Regions from separate parts of the Peribacillus sp. QJM3NY_7 genome, predicted to be linked through region 1. Evidence: predicted binding sites of a transcription regulator. Region 1 holds the regulator's gene; the other holds the start of a gene.

What was found. The regulator CtsR, encoded in region 1, represses protease genes until heat stress. The targets are predictions, from matches to a motif close to ATGGTCAATAAAGGTCAAACA.
Region 2: a site for CtsR is predicted at 6,465-6,485, ahead of clpP (ATP-dependent Clp endopeptidase proteolytic subunit ClpP). Genes of this name have one in related genera too.

Annotation. Positions count from the first base shown of each region.
Region 1 is NZ_CM149663.1:100,261-110,056, forward strand. It holds rRNA gene AC0VX1_RS00530 (23S ribosomal RNA) at 1-244, shown strand, start outside; rRNA gene rrf (5S ribosomal RNA) at 309-424, shown strand; gene AC0VX1_RS00540 (CtsR family transcriptional regulator) at 787-1,248, shown strand; gene AC0VX1_RS00545 (UvrB/UvrC motif-containing protein) at 1,270-1,821, shown strand; gene AC0VX1_RS00550 (protein arginine kinase) at 1,818-2,894, shown strand; gene clpC (ATP-dependent protease ATP-binding subunit ClpC) at 3,025-5,466, shown strand; gene radA (DNA repair protein RadA) at 5,665-7,053, shown strand; gene disA (DNA integrity scanning diadenylate cyclase DisA) at 7,056-8,129, shown strand; gene AC0VX1_RS00570 (PIN/TRAM domain-containing protein) at 8,354-9,451, shown strand; gene ispD (2-C-methyl-D-erythritol 4-phosphate cytidylyltransferase) at 9,473-9,796, shown strand, end outside.
Region 2 is NZ_CM149663.1:5,182,780-5,192,575, forward strand. It holds gene tpiA (triose-phosphate isomerase) at 1-584, opposite strand, end outside; gene AC0VX1_RS25130 (phosphoglycerate kinase) at 631-1,815, opposite strand; gene gap (type I glyceraldehyde-3-phosphate dehydrogenase) at 2,063-3,070, opposite strand; gene AC0VX1_RS25140 (sugar-binding transcriptional regulator) at 3,103-4,137, opposite strand; gene AC0VX1_RS25145 (glutaredoxin family protein) at 4,277-4,525, opposite strand; gene rpoN (RNA polymerase factor sigma-54) at 4,535-5,872, opposite strand; tRNA gene AC0VX1_RS25155 (tRNA-Arg) at 6,187-6,258, opposite strand; gene clpP (ATP-dependent Clp endopeptidase proteolytic subunit ClpP) at 6,548-7,153, shown strand; gene AC0VX1_RS25165 (HPr family phosphocarrier protein) at 7,255-7,512, opposite strand; gene whiA (DNA-binding protein WhiA) at 7,533-8,486, opposite strand; gene AC0VX1_RS25175 (gluconeogenesis factor YvcK family protein) at 8,553-9,539, opposite strand; gene rapZ (RNase adapter RapZ) at 9,529-9,796, opposite strand, start outside.

The DNA of each region.
Region 1 (9,796 bases):
TACGAGAGGACCGGGATGGACGCACCGCTGGTGTACCAGTTGTCTTGCCAAAGGCATAGCTGGGTAGCTACGTGCGGACGGGATAAGTGCTGAAAGCATCTAAGCATGAAGCCCCCCTCAAGATGAGATTTCCCATGGCGCAAGCTAGTAAGATCCCTGAAAGATGATCAGGTTGATAGGTCAGAGGTGGAAGCATGGTGACATGTGGAGCTGACTGATACTAATAGATCGAGGACTTAACCAACGCTTTTTAAAAAATGAAATACCTTCTTATTATCTAGTTTTGAAGGAACAACGTTCCTTTTATGTTTGGTGGCGATAGCGAAGAGGTCACACCCGTTCCCATTCCGAACACGGCAGTTAAGCTCTTCAGCGCCGATGGTAGTTGGGGGTTTCCCCCTGTGAGAGTAGGACGCCGCCAAGCCATTTAAAAAGATCAGCCATCCGGCTGGTCTTTTTTTTTGTTTGTAATTAAAAAAATTTTCCGTTTTCAGGGACAGTCCGGGCTGGCCTTATTTGAATTGGTTGCCTTATCATGAGGAGGAATGGATGAGCTGGGGAAATGGGGCAGAATTCTTAAGGAGAAGAAAAATTTCAGGTTTTACATCCATTTATATAGGGTATTTATATAAGATATTTCAACTTTAATGTTCAATGGGGTATGTAACTACATATAATTTGGAGAAAATGGATATTACAGAAAGAAAATGCGTTTAAGTTGCAAAATGCATTATTCCTTGTATAATAATAGTCAAATATAGTCAAAGTCAGAATGGAGGAGGCTGAGTGAGAAACATATCTGATGTTATCGAAACTTATTTGAAGCAAGTACTTGAAATAAGTCAAAAAGATATCTTGGAGATAAAAAGAAGTGAAATAGCGGATAAATTTCAGTGTGTTCCTTCTCAAATCAATTACGTAATAAATACCAGGTTTACCATCGAGAGAGGTTATGTTGTAGAGAGTAAGCGTGGAGGCGGCGGTTATATACGCATCATGAAAGTGGAATCACAGGATTCCGTGCAACTTATCAACCACTTATTATCGCTTATTGGTTCCAGGGTAACTCAATCGATGGCTGAAGGAGTAATTTCACGGCTGATGAATGAAGACGTCATTAATGAAAGAGAAGCAAAGATTATGATGAGCGTCATAGATAGATCGGTGATTTATATCGACCTTCCTGACCGCGATGAGCTTAGGGCAAGAATTTTAACAGCGATGCTTACTACTTTAAAATATAAATGAAACTGGCAGAGGTGATGAACGTTGATTTGCCAAGAATGTCATCAAAGGCCTGCTACCCTGCACTTCACCAAAATCATCAATGGAAAAAAGACTGAAGTCATGATTTGTGAGAAATGTGCTCAGGAAAAAGGTGAAATGTTCATGGAGGCAGGTGGACCTGGTTTTTCAATAAATAATTTATTAGCAGGATTGTTAAATATGGAGTCGAATATTCAACAGACAAAGGCAAATGCATTTCCGAAAACGGAAGAGAGGCGCTGCCCGCATTGTCATCGATCTTATAAAGAATTTGTCCATATTGGCAAGTTTGGCTGTGCCGAATGTTATAAAACGTTCAATGAACAGTTAAATCCAATTTTAAAGCGGGTTCATAGCGGCAATACAGCACACATAGGGAAAATTCCAAAAAGGATTGGCGGCGCCATATATCTTCGAAAGCAAATTTTGGATTTGAAAGAAGTTTTAAAGGTCCACATTGATCAAGAGGAGTTTGAGAAGGCGGCAGAAGTAAGAGATAAGGTTCGTTCCCTTGAAAAAAGGTATGAAGCACAAGAGGGAGGCGAGGAATTATGAGCTTGGAAAAGTTTGTAGAAAACGCCTTGAGTTCCTGGATGAGTGCCGAAGGTCCGGAAATCGATATTGTATTGAGTTCGCGGATTCGGCTGGCCAGGAATTTCAAAGACTTTACCTTCCCAACCTCCTTTTCGAACGAAGAAGCTAATAAAATCATTGAATTGATTAAAAAAAGAATCGAAGAGGAAGTAACCCCAGAGATTGGGAAATTGGAGCTATTAGAGATTGACCAATTGCAGCCACTGGAAAAGCGCGTTCTGGTTGAAAAACATTTAATCAGTCCTCATTTAGTTGAAGATTCAGCGAAAAGCGCGTGTCTCCTTTCGGAAAATGAAGAAATAAGTATCATGATAAACGAAGAGGACCATCTTCGTATTCAATGTTTAATGTCGGGGTTGCAGCTAAAGGAAACCTTAAAGATTGCAAATGTTCTTGACGATTGGATTGAAGAATCCATAGACTATGCATATGATGAAGAAAGAGGATACCTGACTAGTTGTCCGACTAATGTGGGAACAGGGTTAAGGGCTTCAGTCATGATGCATCTGCCGGGTCTGGTCCTTACACAGCAGATGAATAATATCATACCGGCTATCAACCAATTGGGGTTGGTGGTTCGAGGGATTTATGGAGAGGGCAGTCAAGCGTTGGGGAATATTTTTCAAATTTCCAATCAAATCACTCTTGGAAAATCGGAAAGGGATATCGTTGAAGATCTAACGAGTGTAGTGCAACAAATCATAGCCCAGGAACGGTCAGCGAGGGATGCATTAGCGAGGACTTCCCACATACAATTAGAAGATAGAATTTTCCGTTCATATGGGGTTTTGTCCAATGCTCGAATAATCGAGACAAAGGAAGCAGCTACATGTATCTCAGATGTTAGATTAGGGATAGATCTTGGGTATATAAAGAGTATTTCCAAAAGCATTCTAAATGAATTGATGATTTTGACGCAGTCGGGATTTTTACAAAAGTACGCAGGCGGCCCTTTAAGACCCCATGAAAGGGATATCCGTAGAGCAGCACTCATCCGGGAACGCTTGAATTTCACGGAATCTTCCTCCTCATAGAGGTTATTGACCCCTTTAGGGAGAATTAAATTTCATGTAATAGATATGGAGCAAGAATAAGCTTCTGCCATTACTTAGAGAATTGCCAGCAATTTTATTCAAAACGAAAATTCTTAAGGAGGAATTCCCTATGATGTTTGGTCGTTTTACTGAAAGAGCCCAGAAAGTATTAGCATTAGCCCAAGAAGAAGCAATCCGTTTAGGTCATAATAATATTGGCACGGAACATATTTTACTAGGCCTGGTCCGAGAGGGTGATGGTATTGCAGCCAAAGCGTTATATGCTCTTGGATTGGGTCCGGAGAAGATTCAGAAAGAAGTGGAAAATTTAATTGGCCGTGGACAGGATACGGCTCAAACGATACATTATACCCCAAGAGCCAAGAAGGTCATTGAGCTTTCCATGGATGAAGCAAGAAAATTAGGTCACTCATATGTTGGGACAGAGCATGTCCTTCTAGGTCTTATACGAGAAGGGGAAGGTGTCGCTGCCCGCGTATTGAATAATCTGGGAGTAAGTTTAAATAAAGCCCGACAACAAGTATTACAACTTTTGGGCAGCAATGAATCAGGTGGTCATCAAGGTTCAGCCGCTGCAAATGCAAGCACGCCGACACTGGATGGCCTTGCCCGTGATTTAACGGCGATTGCAAGGGAAGGAAGCTTGGATCCGGTTATCGGAAGAAGTAAGGAAATACAGCGTGTCATTGAGGTATTAAGCCGTCGTACAAAAAATAACCCAGTATTGATCGGTGAACCTGGCGTTGGTAAAACAGCCATTGCTGAAGGGCTTGCCCAACAGATTATCAATAACGAGGTACCTGAGATTTTACGTGATAAACGCGTCATGACACTTGATATGGGTACTGTTGTGGCTGGCACTAAATACCGGGGTGAATTTGAGGACCGGTTGAAGAAAGTCATGGATGAAATACGTCAGGCGGGTAATATCATCCTATTCATCGATGAATTGCATACATTGATTGGTGCAGGTGGTGCAGAAGGTGCCATCGATGCCTCCAATATCCTTAAACCATCATTGGCCCGTGGTGAATTACAATGTATCGGTGCTACAACTTTGGATGAGTACCGTAAGTATATTGAAAAGGATGCTGCCCTTGAACGTCGCTTCCAGCCAATCCAAGTCGATGAGCCGACAATGGAGGAATCCATCCAAATTCTCAAAGGTCTTCGTGACCGTTATGAGGCACATCACCGCGTATCGATCACTGACGAAGCGATTGATGCTGCAGTCAAATTATCAGACCGTTATATTTCCGATCGCTTTTTACCTGATAAAGCGATTGACTTGATTGATGAAGCTGGTTCCAAAGTTAGGCTGCGCTCATACACAACGCCACCTAACCTAAAGGAACTTGAAGTGAAACTAGATGATGTTCGCAAGGAAAAGGATGCTTCCGTTCAGAGTCAGGAATTTGAAAAAGCTGCTTCGCTTCGCGATACAGAACAACGCTTAAGAGAACAATTGGAAGAAACGAAAAAAACTTGGAAAGAAAAACAAGGGCAGGAAAACAGTGAAGTGACTGTGGATGACATTGCACACGTCGTATCCAGCTGGACGGGAGTGCCGGTCACTAAATTGGCGCAAACGGAGTCAGACAAACTGCTTAATATGGAGTCAATCCTCCATGATCGTGTAATTGGGCAGGAAGAGGCCGTCATTGCGGTTTCTAAAGCAGTACGGCGTGCAAGGGCAGGTTTGAAAGACCCTAAGCGTCCAATTGGTTCATTCATCTTCCTGGGACCTACAGGGGTCGGTAAAACCGAGCTAGCCCGTGCTTTGGCTGAATCCATTTTTGGTGATGAAGATGCCATGATCCGCATCGATATGTCCGAATATATGGAGAAACACTCGACTTCACGTCTTGTTGGATCACCTCCAGGATATGTTGGGTACGAAGAAGGCGGTCAGTTAACGGAAAAAGTGCGGAGGAAACCATACTCCGTCGTTCTGCTTGATGAAATAGAAAAGGCGCATCCGGATGTCTTCAATATTCTTCTTCAAGTGTTGGAAGACGGAAGACTGACAGATTCCAAGGGGCGTACTGTCGATTTCAGGAATACCATTCTGATCATGACATCGAATGTAGGGGCGTCTGCCTTAAAAACTGATAAGTATGTCGGCTTTAACATCCAGGATACTGGGCAGGACTATAAAAATATGAAAGGGAAAGTGATGGAAGAACTCAAACGTGCATTCCGTCCTGAATTCCTGAATCGTATTGATGAAACTATCGTGTTCCACTCATTAGAGAAGGATCATTTGAAACAAATCGTTACATTAATGTCAAATCAGCTTACGACCCGTTTGAAAGAACAGGAGATATACTTGGAGCTGACAGATGCGGCTAGAGAAAAAATTGCCACGGAAGGTTTTGATCCGGAATATGGGGCAAGGCCAATCCGCAGGGCGCTTCAGAAGCATGTAGAGGATTATCTATCCGAAGAGTTGCTTAAAGGCAACGTGAAAAAAGGGCAAACGGTCGTAATGGATGTCGTGAATAATGAGTTTGCAATCCGACAAGGCGAGCCTGTTAAAGTAAGTGAATAACCTGATCCTAAACTTCGAGGTACACGCAGATTCTTTTGCAGTGTACCTCTGTTTTTTATCTATAGGTAGATATGAGTATAAACGGGACAAGCAAAGTGAATATTTTTTTAAAAAAACTTAGCCTTAAGAAGGTTTAAATAAAACAGAGATATAATATCCTTAATATAGATATTTTTTCCAAAGGAAGAGGAGTAATTTATGGCTGTAAAAAAGAAAACAAAATTTATCTGTCAGTCTTGTGGATATGAGTCCGCGAAATGGATGGGGAAATGCCCAGGCTGCGGTGAATGGAACAAAATGGTCGAGGAAACCGAAATCGTTAAACCTGCAAGAAAAGGCGCTTTTACCCATTCAGAGGTTAGAGGTTCCGGAGAACGGGAGAAGGCAGCACCCATAACGACCATTCAGTCAGAAAAAGAACCACGCATTAAGACGGATCTAATGGAATTGAATCGTGCTCTTGGGGGCGGGATCGTACAGGGATCACTTGTATTGATCGGAGGGGACCCGGGTATCGGTAAGTCCACCCTGCTTTTACAGGTATCATCCCAATTGGCGCATAAACAGAAAAAAGTGCTTTATATATCAGGTGAAGAATCAGTCAAGCAGACCAAATTGAGAGCGGACCGGCTTGGGACCATGTCGGAAAATCTATTCGTTTATTCTGAAACCGATATGGACTATATCCAACAGGCAATTACAGATGTAAAACCGGATTTGGTCATTATTGACTCGATTCAAACGGTTTACCATTCGGAGGTTACATCTGCCCCGGGAAGCGTTTCACAAGTGAGGGAATGCACAGCCTCACTCATGCGCATTGCTAAAACGAATGGGATCGCGATTTTTATCGTCGGTCACGTTACAAAAGAAGGGGCCATTGCGGGACCACGGCTGCTTGAGCACATGGTTGACACCGTATTATATTTTGAAGGGGAAAGACACCATACATATCGAATTATACGTGCGGTTAAAAATCGCTTTGGTTCGACGAATGAGATGGGTATTTTTGAAATGAAAGAACATGGATTGGAAGAGGTGGCGAATCCATCGGAAATTTTCCTTGAAGAACGGTCGCAAGGAGCTTCGGGGTCCACAGTCGTCGCATCCATGGAGGGCACAAGGCCGGTGCTTGTTGAAATTCAAGCATTGATTTCTCCTACGAGTTTTGGCAATCCTAGGCGGATGGCCACAGGAATTGACCACAATCGAGTTTCGCTTTTAATGGCTGTCCTGGAAAAGAGAGTGGGCTTGCTGCTCCAAAACCAAGATGCGTATTTAAAGGTTGCTGGCGGTGTCAAGCTGGATGAACCGGCAATTGACCTCGCTGTCGCAATAAGCATTGCATCAAGCTTCCGTGATAAACCAACAAACCCTGCCGATTGCATCATTGGTGAAGTGGGGCTGACTGGTGAAGTGAGAAGGGTGTCACGAATTGAACAAAGGGTGCAGGAAGCAGCGAAATTAGGGTTTGAGCGGGTTATTATACCGGCTAATAATATAGGAGGGTGGACCGCGCCGAAAGGTATTAAGATCATTGGTGTTTCATCGGTTTCGGAGGCTCTTAAACAATCGTTAGGGGGTTAAGCATGACAGATAAAAAAGGGTATGAGAAAACAAAATTGGAAATTCTGCAAATCGTAGCACCGGGTACCCCGCTTCGGGAGGGTATTGAAAATGTCCTGAGGGCAAACACGGGCGGTTTGATAGTGGCCGGATATAATGAGAAGGTGCGAACGATCGTGGATGGCGGCTTCGAAATCAACTGCAGCTGTACCCCCAGCACATTATATGAGTTGGCGAAGATGGACGGGGCCATCATTTTAAATGAAACCGCCGATAAGATCATTTTCGCAAATGCCCAATTAGTGCCTGATAACAGTACACCTTCCACTGAAACGGGAATGAGGCATAGGACAGCGGAACGGGTGGCAAGGGAGACCAAGTCGTTGGTCATCGCAATCTCACAGCGCCGGAATGTCATCACTTTATATCAGGGCAATTTCCGGTATGCCCTTAAAGATATAGGAGTCATACTTGCCAAGGCTAATTTAGCCATCCAGACCTTGGAAAAATACAAGGTGGTCCTGCAGCAGAGCATATCGGTTTTAGGAGCGCTCGAGTTTGAGGAAATCGTGACCTATGCCGATCTTTTGCAGGTATTTCACCGTTATGTGATGGTGCTCAGGATCAAGGCGGAGCTGCTGACGTACCTTAATGAGCTGGGCACGGAAGGAAGGCTGATCCGTTTGCAAATGAATGAAATCCTGGCAGATATTGAAACGGAAGGGAAATGGCTTATCAAGGATTATACCTCCAGTAATGATGAAAATCCCGAGGAAATCATTTTTAGGCTTCAAGAGTTGGCCATGCAGGAAAAACTGGATGAAAGCATTCTTCTTAAGGTGCTGGGCTATCATGGATACATTCATCTTGATGAGTCAGTACATCCCCGTGGTTACCGTATTCTTCATAAAATCCCACGCTTGCCGGGTTTGATCATCGAAAATTTAGTGAAACAGTTCGGAAGCTTTAGTGAAGTCAATAAAGCTACGGTTGAAAACCTTGACGATGTGGAGGGCATAGGTGAAGTCCGGGCAAATAAAATTAAAGAAGGACTCCGAATTTTGAAAAATCAGCTGGTCACAAATAGAAGGATGTAAGGTGCAGCCGGCTTTTAAAAAAACTCCTGAACGGGCTTGAAATTGATTGGTGTTTATTTTTGACACTCAAAACTCGGGGTGCTAGGCTAATATTACGAAAAAGAGAAGAATTCATATTTGTAAATCCATTATCCTTAAATGAATTTAATGTATATAGTGAAAACGAATTTTCAAGGTTTCATTTTATTTTATTGGTCAATAATGAGTAGAAGGAGGTGAAAGGGATGTTAAAACGCATTATACAAGCATGCTTCTTAATAGTCGGCGGAACACTTGGTATGTTGCTTATTCCGGAATTATTAACTGTTTTACATGCAGACGATATTGCTTTATTAAACAATCCTTATGTAAGTGTACTGTTGGGTGCCATTATCTTTTATCTTATAACTTTTTGGGCAGTAGATCACGTGATCTATTTTATGAAATGGCTGGAGGAACAGCTTGTAAAGATACCGATTACGGATATAATCTTTGGCAGCGTAGGTCTTTTAGTTGGATTGCTGGCAGCGTTCTTGGTTGGATCCGCATTCAGTGCCATCAAGGTTCCCATTTTGAATACAGTGGTTCCTATCATCCTTACGCTTTTATTTGGATATCTTGGTTTTCAGGTGGGCTTTAAAAAACGTGATGAGCTATTGAGTTTATTCACGAAAAGCAATAAGAAAAAGAACTCGGATGGTGAAGCAAGCGAAGAGGATGAAGAGGGGGATAGCAAGCGCCTGAAGATTCTCGATACAAGCGTCATCATTGATGGCAGAATTGCGGATATTTGTCAGACGGGCTTTCTCGAGGGTACCATCGTCATTCCTCAATTCGTATTAAACGAATTGCAGCATATTGCCGATTCATCTGATGCATTGAAAAGGAATCGTGGAAGGCGCGGTTTGGATATCCTGAATCGGATTCAAAAAGACCTGCCGATTAAAGTGGAGATGTACGAGGGGGATTTTGAAGACATTCAGGAAGTGGACAGTAAACTGGTGAAGCTTGCCAAAATATCGGGCGGAATGGTCGTTACCAATGATTTCAATTTAAACAAAGTATGCGAGTTTCAAAATGTGGCGGTACTTAATATCAATGACCTGGCCAATGCCGTAAAACCAGTTGTACTTCCTGGGGAAGAGATGAACGTTCAGGTCATAAAGGACGGGAAAGAGCAGAACCAGGGCATCGCTTATTTGGACGATGGAACCATGATCGTTGTCGAGGGTGGCCGTGACCATATCGGGAAACGGATCGATGTACTTGTCACAAGTGTATTGCAAACCTCTGCAGGCCGGATGATATTCGCTAAACCGAAACTATTAGAAAAAGCATTATAAAGAAGAGTAGGAGAAACCGTTATGTTTTATGAAGTAGTGATACCTGCAGCTGGACAAGGCAAAAGAATGAAAGCGGGCAAGAATAAACTTTTTATTGAACTATCGGGTATCCCGATCATTGTTTATACACTGCGTGTCTTCGAAGAAGATCCTGACTGTCGGGGGATTATCCTTTCGATAAACCCGGCAGAAAAGGATTATTTCAATCAATTGATAGCAGCGAATGAGCTTAAAAAGGTCAAGAAACTGGTCATGGGTGGCAAGGAGCGCCAACAAAGCGTTTATAATGGACTGCAACATGCAGAAGAAGACATCGTCCTGGTCCATGACGGTGCCCGCCCTTTT
Region 2 (9,796 bases), 460 kb from region 1:
GCAACGACTGAGCGGATATGCGCACAAACTTCATTAGCATCTTGAGCAGATGACGATTTTCCTGTTCCAATCGCCCAAATCGGCTCATAAGCAATAACGGCTTGTTTCAATTGATCGTCAGATAATCCTGCTAAGCCTTTCTCAATCTGGCTGCCTACGAAATCATTCGTTTCGCCAGCTTCCCTTTGCTCAAGTGTTTCACCGCAGCAAACGATCGGGGTCAACTTGTGGGCAAAAGCGGCATGAGCTTTTTTATTAACGGCTTCATCCGTTTCATTGAACATTTCCCTGCGCTCAGAATGACCAAGTATGACGTAGGATACTCCAAGATCAGCCAAGGCGATTGGGCTGATTTCTCCTGTGAAAGCACCGCTTTCTTCAAAGTGCATGTTCTGTGCCCCGATTTTCACATCGGTTCCTTTTGCTGCTTGAACGAGCTGATCCAAAAATAAAGCTGGAGCACATACAACCGTATCGATTACATCTTGCTTCGGAATCAAATTGCTCACTTCTTCTAAAAAGGCAGTCGCTTCAGATAGTGTTTTATTCATTTTCCAGTTTCCTGCAATAATCGGTTTACGCATTTGGTTTCTCATCCCTTCTAATGTTGAAATATGTAACGGTTCAATCTTATTTATCGTTCAAGGCTACAACGCCAGGCAACTCTTTGCCTTCCATGAACTCAAGAGATGCACCGCCGCCAGTTGAAATATGGGACATCTTTTCTGCCAGTCCAAACTTTTCTGCAGCTGCGGCCGAATCCCCTCCGCCAACAATGCTGTACGTATCATTTGCTTCCGCCAAGGCTTGAGCAACGGTTCTCGTTCCATTCGCAAATTTATCGAACTCGAATACACCCATTGGTCCATTCCAAATGACAAGCTTGGAACCTTTGATTACATCCGCAAATAATTCACTTGTTTTTGGTCCGATATCAAGAGCCATTTTATCATTTGGAATAGCATCGATATCGACATTATCCGTCTCAGCATCAGGTGAAAATTCAGCAGTTACGACTGCATCGATAGGCAAATGAAGTTTTACGCCTTTTTCTTTCGCACTTTCGATGAAAGATTTGGCCAATTCTATTTTGTCTTCTTCCAATAAAGAATTACCGATTTCATGACCTTGCGCTTTAATGAATGTGTAACCCAATCCACCACCAATGATCAAGTGATCGACTTTTTCCAAAAGGTTTTCGATAACGCCTATCTTATCCTTTACTTTAGCTCCGCCAATTATAGCTGTAAAAGGACGTTCTGGGTTGGATAGGGCTTTTCCAAGTACAGAAAGCTCTTTTTCCATCAGCAATCCAGCAACGGCCGGGAGATGGTGAGCTATTCCTTCAGTTGAAGCATGTGCACGGTGCGCAGCTCCGAATGCATCGTTAACATAAACATCAGCCAGTGCCGCAAATGACTTCGCCAATTCTTGATCGTTCTTCTCTTCTCCTGGATAGAAACGAACGTTTTCCAACAACAGGATCTCGCCATTTTGCATGTTTTCAATGATTGATTGAACGGTCTCGCCGTATGCTTCTTCTGCCTTTTGCACATCTTTGCCGCTAAGTTCGCTTAGTCTTTCCGCAACAGGTGCTAAACGCAATTCTTCTACGACTTGTCCTTTAGGACGGCCAAGATGGCTGGCTAAGATGACTTTTGCGCCTTGTTCTGTCAAATAGGAAATCGTCGGCAGTGCAGCCTTGATTCTCGTATCATCCGAGATCTTTCCGTCCTGCATCGGCACGTTGAAATCAACACGGCAAAATACGCGTTTCCCCTTTAATTCAATATCTTTAATTGACTTTTTATTCATAATCCAAGAACCTCCTTAGATATTGTTATCATATTTTTGATTCTTTTAGCCAAAAAGGGAGAGGGTAAATTTCCCAACTCCCCTTTTCTCTTTTTCATTATAGTCGGTTTCCAGGAAATTATCCAAAAACAAGAAATGTAAACGCTTGACTGATTAATGACTTACTAATAATATCATCTTCTGCCAAGTTTTTTTAGAGCTGTGATAAAAAAAACCTCACCTTGGTGAGGTTTTTTTATTATTCTAATTACAATCCTTTTTTAGCCAAATAGTCAATCAAATCAACAACACGGCTTGAATATCCTGTTTCATTATCATACCAAGATAATACTTTAACCATGTTTCCTTCCATTACCATTGTGGAAAGGGCATCGATTGTAGATGATGATGGGTTACCGTTATAGTCAGTTGATACTAGCGGAAGTTCGCTGTACTCAAGGATTCCTTTTAATTCACCTTCAGAAGCCTTTTTGAATGCTGCATTAACTTCTTCAACTGTTGTGTCTTTTTCAAGTTCAGCAACAAGGTCGACAACAGACACGTTTGGAGTAGGTACACGCATAGCCATACCATTCAATTTCCCTTTAAGTTCAGGAAGGACAAGTGCAACAGCTTTTGCTGCCCCAGTTGTTGTAGGAATGATATTCTCGGCAGCTGCACGTGCACGACGGTAATCTTTATGAGGCAAATCAAGGATTTGCTGATCATTTGTATAAGAGTGAACAGTAGTCATCATACCGCGTTTGATTCCGAATTGTTCATGAAGCACTTTAGCAAATGGAGCTAAGCAGTTCGTTGTACAAGAAGCATTAGAGATTACATGGTGGTTTGCTGCATCATATTTGTCTTCGTTTACACCCATGACGATCGTGATATCTTCATCAGATGCAGGAGCAGAGATGATTACTTTTTTCGCGCCAGCTTCTAAATGCTTAGCTGCATCCGCACGTTTTGTGAAACGTCCAGTAGATTCCACAACTACTTCTACTCCCAGTTCACCCCATGCTAATTGTGCAGGATCACGTTCAGCCAATACTTTTACTTTGTGACCATCAACAACAAGGTAATCCCCATCAACTGCTACTTTTTCATTAAGAGATCCATGAATTGTATCGTATTGAAGAAGGTGCGCTAACATATTAGCATCCGTTAAGTCGTTAATAGCAACAATCTCTACCCCAGGATTACTCAATGCTGCACGAAATACATTACGTCCAATACGTCCAAAACCATTAATACCAACTTTTACTGCCATGAAAAATTCCTCCTTTTAAGTTCGCAAATATATTAAGGGGTGTAATTCCCCTGAATTAACTCTTGTGCCGCAGCTTCATCCGTGATCAAAACGGTCGATGAAGGTGCGCCTTTCATGTAGGAACGGATAGCCTTTGCTTTAGTTTTGCCACCTGCCACAGTTATCACTCGCTTTTCAGGGCTAAGATCATCTAACTGGATGCCGACTGTCAAAACTTTATGAACAACTTTGCCGTTTTCATCGTAATAATAACCGAATGCCTCTCCTACAGCATTTCCATCTAACAGCTTCTTTAACATTTCTGGCGAAGAATTTCTTCTCTCTGCCATCGCCATGGCATCACCGATTCCATGAATGATCATATCGGCAGACTTGATTTGGGAAATCACTTCTTTAATTGCTGGTTCCTTCTGAAATGATGCATAAACCTCACCGCTTAATTGATCGGGTACATATAACACTCTGTAGGAGGCTTGTGCCTTCTGTGCCATTTTTTCGACAATCGTATTGGCCTGATTCTGCACCGCTTCACCAATTCCCCCGCGGGCTGGGACAAATGTCAATTTCCTGGATGCTTCATCAGGTGACAACGAATTAGCCACTTCGGCCATTGTCGATCCGCCAGTAACCGCAATGATATTCTTTGAGTTCCATTCTCGTTTCATACGGTTTGCACAAGCTTTACCCAATTCTTTTTTCACCCATGGGGTTTCATCACAATTTCCTGAGACAATTATGACTTCATCCACTTGTAACAAATCCTGCAATTGCTTTTCCATTATGTCTATACCCATTACTTCACGCATTATTCCTTCTAACTTATCCAGGATTTCAATCCCTTCATCAGTCAGCGTCATGCCAGAACTGAAGATGTTAACCAGGTTCTGACTTTTCAGAAAATCAACCTCGCCTCTAAGCGTCCGCTCTGTCAAATTAAGGCTCACGGACAGACTGCGCCTTCCAACCGGCTGCATCATTTTGATATAACGCAGGATATCATATCTTTTTTGCATAACCAAAAGGAAATCGGGCAATAATTTTCTTTGTACCTCGAGTAATGTACGCATATTTAAAACTCCTAAAAAGTTAAGTTGGACATTTAACGTCCCGCGTAGTCATTTTCTGTCCCACTTAAAACAAAAAAATATTCCTGCTACATATTTTATTCTAGCAGGAACGGAATGTTTCTTCAAATGATTTGAAAAATTATTTTTCCAAAAGCCTATTTAGAGCTGATTTATCAACGTTTCCGAACTGAACGATTTCATCTTTCCATTCAACGACAGGAATCATCAGCCCGAATCTCTCAAGCAAATCATCATCGGTATGGATATCGATTTCCTTATAGCCTATGCCTGACTCCACTTTCACTTCTTCGAGTACCAGCTTGGCTTTATCACATAACGGGCATTTATCCCTACTATATAAAACAAACGCGTTCGTTTCCAAAACCACTCATCCTTTTCAGTCATATCTTTTTCGTTTAGATGAAGAAGGGATCCCTAATTGTTCCCGGTACTTGGCAACGGTTCGGCGTGCCAGGATAATTCCATGCTCTTCCTTCAGCCGTTCTGCCAAGTCTTGATCCGAAAGCGGCTTTTGTTTATTTTCCCCATTGATGGCTGCCTGGAGGCTCTTTTTCGCTTGCATGCCCGACATATCCTCATCAAGGCCGACCGACTGTAAAGAAGTAGTGAAAAATATCCGCATTTCTATCGTGCCAAATGGTGTCTGTACATACTTCCCCTTAACCGCCCGGCTCACTGTGGACTCATGTATGCCAAGTTCGTCTGCGATTTCTTTCATCGTCATCGGCTTCAAATAGTTCAGGCCATGATGAAAGCACGCCGGCTGTTTTTCGACGATGCACTGAATAACCTTCAATATCGTTTCTTTTCTCTGTTGGATTCCCCTGGAGATCCATTGGTATTCCTGCCACTTATCCTGGATAAACCGCTGAACTCCCTGATCCTTATGGCTCTTCATTCGGTTTAAATACCCTTTATCCACATTAAGGTTGGGTGTGTTACCATCATAATTCCCGACAAGCAGCATGCCATCCCGAACTTCCACGACCACATCCGGCACTATATAAGAAGGTTTTTCCTGAAAAAAGAGTGATGCCGGACGCGGGTTCAACGTCTGGACATAATCAAAGACCTCTTGAATCTCCTTCAGTGTAACACCGATTTTCTTACTTAGGTCTTTCCAGCGCTTTTCAGCAAAATCGAGGAAATGGTTTTCTATGATCGATTCTGCCAGCAGACTCTCCCCTTCTGCTTTCACTTGAAGCAAAAGGCACTCTTGAAGATTCCTCGCTCCGATGCCATGCGGTTCGAGTTCCTGTAAAATCAAGAGACACTCTTCCAAAACGGCCGGATATATGCCTGGGATGCATATATCATCCAGCTGAGTCCTTAAGTAACCGTTTTCATCAAGGTTATGAATTAATAGAAGCATTGCCTTTTGCTGCTCACCGGAAAACTGCTGGTGATTCACTTGGGACATGATATGCTGTTCCAGCGATATGGTATCTTCACTGATCTGTTCAATCCAATAGTTGGCATCATACGTATTTTTAATAGTCCGTTTACCTTTTTTGCGGTCAAAAGTTGGCTGAAATAAAGAAGATGTTGGCTGATCTATTGACAGTAATGGGTTCTCCACCATTTTATTTTCTAAAAAAGCCGATAGCTCCTGCGAGGAGTATTGCAGCAATGTAATAGCTTGCATGAGCTCCTGGGTCATTGCCATCTTTAATGTTTGCTGTTGAAAAAGTCCTGCTTTCATATTCATACTCATCGATTCATCCCTCCCCCACTCCATTTTACATTATCAGGAGAAAATTCTACACAAAAACCCATGAAAACGCTTACGATTTTTTTCTGAATAGTTTATTTGTTTTAAATACTATATGTTAGAAACGCAAATTTAACAACTACTTTTATTGAAAAATCACCATTTTTCAATAGTGTGGGCGAATATTTTCAAGACAGGACCGACATTACAGGATTAGATGGAATATTACGGAAAACGAGAAAATTCGGCAAAAATTTTAACTCTCCTAAAAATGACCAATAAAAAATCCCCCACTTTATTAAGCAGAAGATTGGTAATGCCCTCGGCAGGAATCGAACCTGCATTTCAAGCTTCGGAGGCTTGCGTTCTATCCGTTGCACTACGAGGGCGTAATAGAAAATATTTTTTCAACAGAGTTCATTATATGATAGAATCCCCTCCTTTGCAAGGGTTATCAGGTTTAAAACTTTATCATTTGGGTATTATGGGTAATGTGGAAATTCATCCCTGTGCGGCATAATATATAAAACATTCTATCAGGAAGGAGCCTTAGCCAGAAAATTGTCGAACAAATTATCCATAATAGGGTTTGTTTTGTTTGACCTAAATTGACCAAAAAGTGTATCATACATACATAAAGAATTTAAATGATTCTCTTAATCGAAGGAGGAAATGAACATGAATTTAATTCCTACAGTTATCGAACAAACAAGTCGTGGGGAGCGTGCCTACGATATTTACTCCCGTTTATTAAAAGACCGGATCATTATGCTAGGAAGTGCAATTGACGATAATGTTTCCAACTCCATTGTTGCTCAATTACTATTTTTAGAAGCGGAAAATCCTGAAAAGGATATCACTCTATACATCAACAGCCCTGGCGGAAGCATCACTTCCGGTATGGCCATTTACGATACTATGCAATATATCAAACCTAATGTTTCGACAGTATGCATCGGTATGGCCGCTTCCATGGGTGCTTTCCTATTGGCCGCTGGCGAAAAAGGCAAACGTTATGCATTGCCAAACAGTGAAGTCATGATTCACCAACCACTTGGAGGAGCTCAAGGTCAAGCTACGGAAATTGAAATTGCTGCCCGCCGTATCCTTCACTTGAAAGATAAACTGAACCAAATCTTGGCAGAACGTACGGGACAACCTATCGAAGTCCTTCAAAGAGATACGGAACGTGATAACTTCATGACTTCCGAAAGAGCTCTTGAATATGGCTTGATTGACAAAGTCATCACGCGAAGCGTTCTTGATGATAAAAACTCTAAGTAATCCTGCAACAAAAGAAAGGCTCCGGAGATCGCCTTAAGCGACTTCCGGAGCCTTTTTTTCCATGATAAAAGAAAAGGATGCACATTTAGGCATCCCCTTTTTTAACCCTCTTGCTGTACGAACTCTTCCAATGCTTCCAATGCTTCCTTTTCATCGCGTCCTTCGATGATTAACTTGACGGACACACCAGAACTGATGGCAAGGCTCATTAATCCCATTATACTTTTCGCATTCACTTTCTTTCCTTCTTTTTCAAGAAATACATCTGAATGAAAGCGGTTAGCTTCTTGTACAAAAAGAGCCGCCGGCCGAGCTTGCAAACCCGTTTTCAATTTTACCTCAACTTGTTTCTCCACCATCTTGATCTCCCCTGTTAGCTTTATTTTTTCGCAGCAATAGCCTCTCCCCCACGGAGCCTGTCAGCTATTTCATCAATCTTTCGCAATCGGTGATTAATCCCGGACTTACTGATGGTTCCCCCGGATACCATTTCCCCAAGTTCCTTTAAGGTTATATCCTGAAACGCTATCCTAAGCTCCGCAATTTCCCGAAGCTTATCCGGTAAAATGCTAAGTCCTACCGTATCCTCGATATAATGGATATTTTCAACCTGTCGCAATGATGCCCCGATCGTTTTGTTCAAATTGGCTGTTTCACAATTCACAAGCCGATTCACTGAATTACGCATATCACGGACAATCCGTACATCCTCGAACCTTAATAAAGCTGAATGGGCGCCAACTATACTTAAAAACTCGGCAATCTTTTCGGCTTCTTTCAAATAAATGATGTACCCCTTCTTGCGTTCAAGTGTCTTGGCCTTCAAGCCAAACTTATTCATTAGCTCACAAAGTGCATCATTGTGCTCTTTATAAAGTGAGAAAATCTCAAGGTGATAGGAAGACGTTTCCGGATTGTTTACCGAACCCCCTGCAAGAAATGCACCTCTTAGATAAGAACGCTTACAGCATTTCTTCCCAACAATAGTATCGGATATATCATGGAGAATTTCAAAGCCATCGCCTAAAATTTCCAAATCGGTTAAAACCCGCTGCCCTCCGGATGACATCCTGACAATATATACATTGTTCTTTTTAAGCTTCATCTTCTTACGGACCAACAGCTCGACCTGGACCTCATAACTTTTTTTAAGCAGCGTATAAATCCTTCTGGCAATCGCAGCATTCTCAGTTTGAATATCCACAACAAGCTTCCGATTAGAAAATGAAAGGGATCCGTTCATCCGGATAAGCGCACACAATTCCGCTTTACCGCAGCAATCCTTTCCCTCTAATGTTGTAAGCTCTTTTTTTGTTTCTGAAGCAAAAGACATCCATTTCACCCCCAATCGAACGCAGGTAATCTATTTTTACAATCAAAAAGCCGTCCCCGCTTATATCTACGGTTCTATGTGGCTTTTTGTTTCATTTACAAGCATATTATAAAGCAAATCCGCCACTTTTTTCGTATCATGGCGTATTACATTCCCTTCATAGCTGAAAATGCGTTCTTGTATGATTTCAAGACCCATCATTTTTAAGCTTTCCACATCATACATGACCGGTTTGGCATATTCAGCTTGATAGCGCTGCTGAATCTCGGTTGGTATTTCCTCATTATTAACAAGTATCCTGTCAATATATGCATTTCCCATATGGTCATATATCGCTTTTATATGATCACTCGCGCTATAATCCAGAGTCTCGCCGGCTTGTGTCATCAAATTGCAAATGTACACCTTCTTCGCCTTGGAACGGGCAACCTCTTCTCCTAAACCAGGGACAAGTAAGTTAGGCAGAATGCTAGTATATAGGCTTCCTGGACCTATGACTATAAGATCTGCCTGCTTGATTTCCTGGAGAGTTTCACTAAGCGGCTTTATATGATGAGGAGACAGGAACACTTTTTTTATTTTCTTTCCTGAGAAGGGAATCTTGGACTCTCCTGTAACAATCGTGCCGTCATCCATCTCTGCATGGAGAACCACACTTTGATTCGCAGCCGGAAGCACTTTACCGCGGACATTAAGGAATTTACTCATTTCCTGGATCGCATGGACGAAATCCCCGGTCAGCGAAGTCATTGCCGCAAGTATCAAATTCCCCAGCGAATGCCCGGACAACTCATTTTTACTTTGAAAGCGATGCTGAAACATTTGTTCAACAAGGGGCTCTACATCCGATAACGCAGCCAGCACGTTACGAATATCACCCGGAGCGGGAATATCCATATCTTCGCGAAGGCGGCCTGAACTTCCACCATCATCAGCTACCGTTACGATTGCCGTTATATCCACCGGATGCTTCTTTAACCCTCTCAACAAAACAGGAAGGCCGGTTCCTCCACCGATGATCACAACCTTAGGCTGTTTCTTTTTATCTAACATCTGCTTTCCCCTTACTTTTTTCGATATCGCGATGTGATACTTGAACCCTGTAATCCTTTTTGAAGTGGTTTGAAATATACTCCGTCAATGCTACAGAACGATGCTGGCCGCCTGTACACCCAATCGCAACAACAAGCTGCGCTTTCCCTTCACGTTTATAATACGGAAGCATGAAAGCGAGCAGATCGGTCACTTTTTCCAAGAATTTTTGCGTTTCACTCCATTTTAAAACGTAACTAGACACTTCCTGTTCCAAG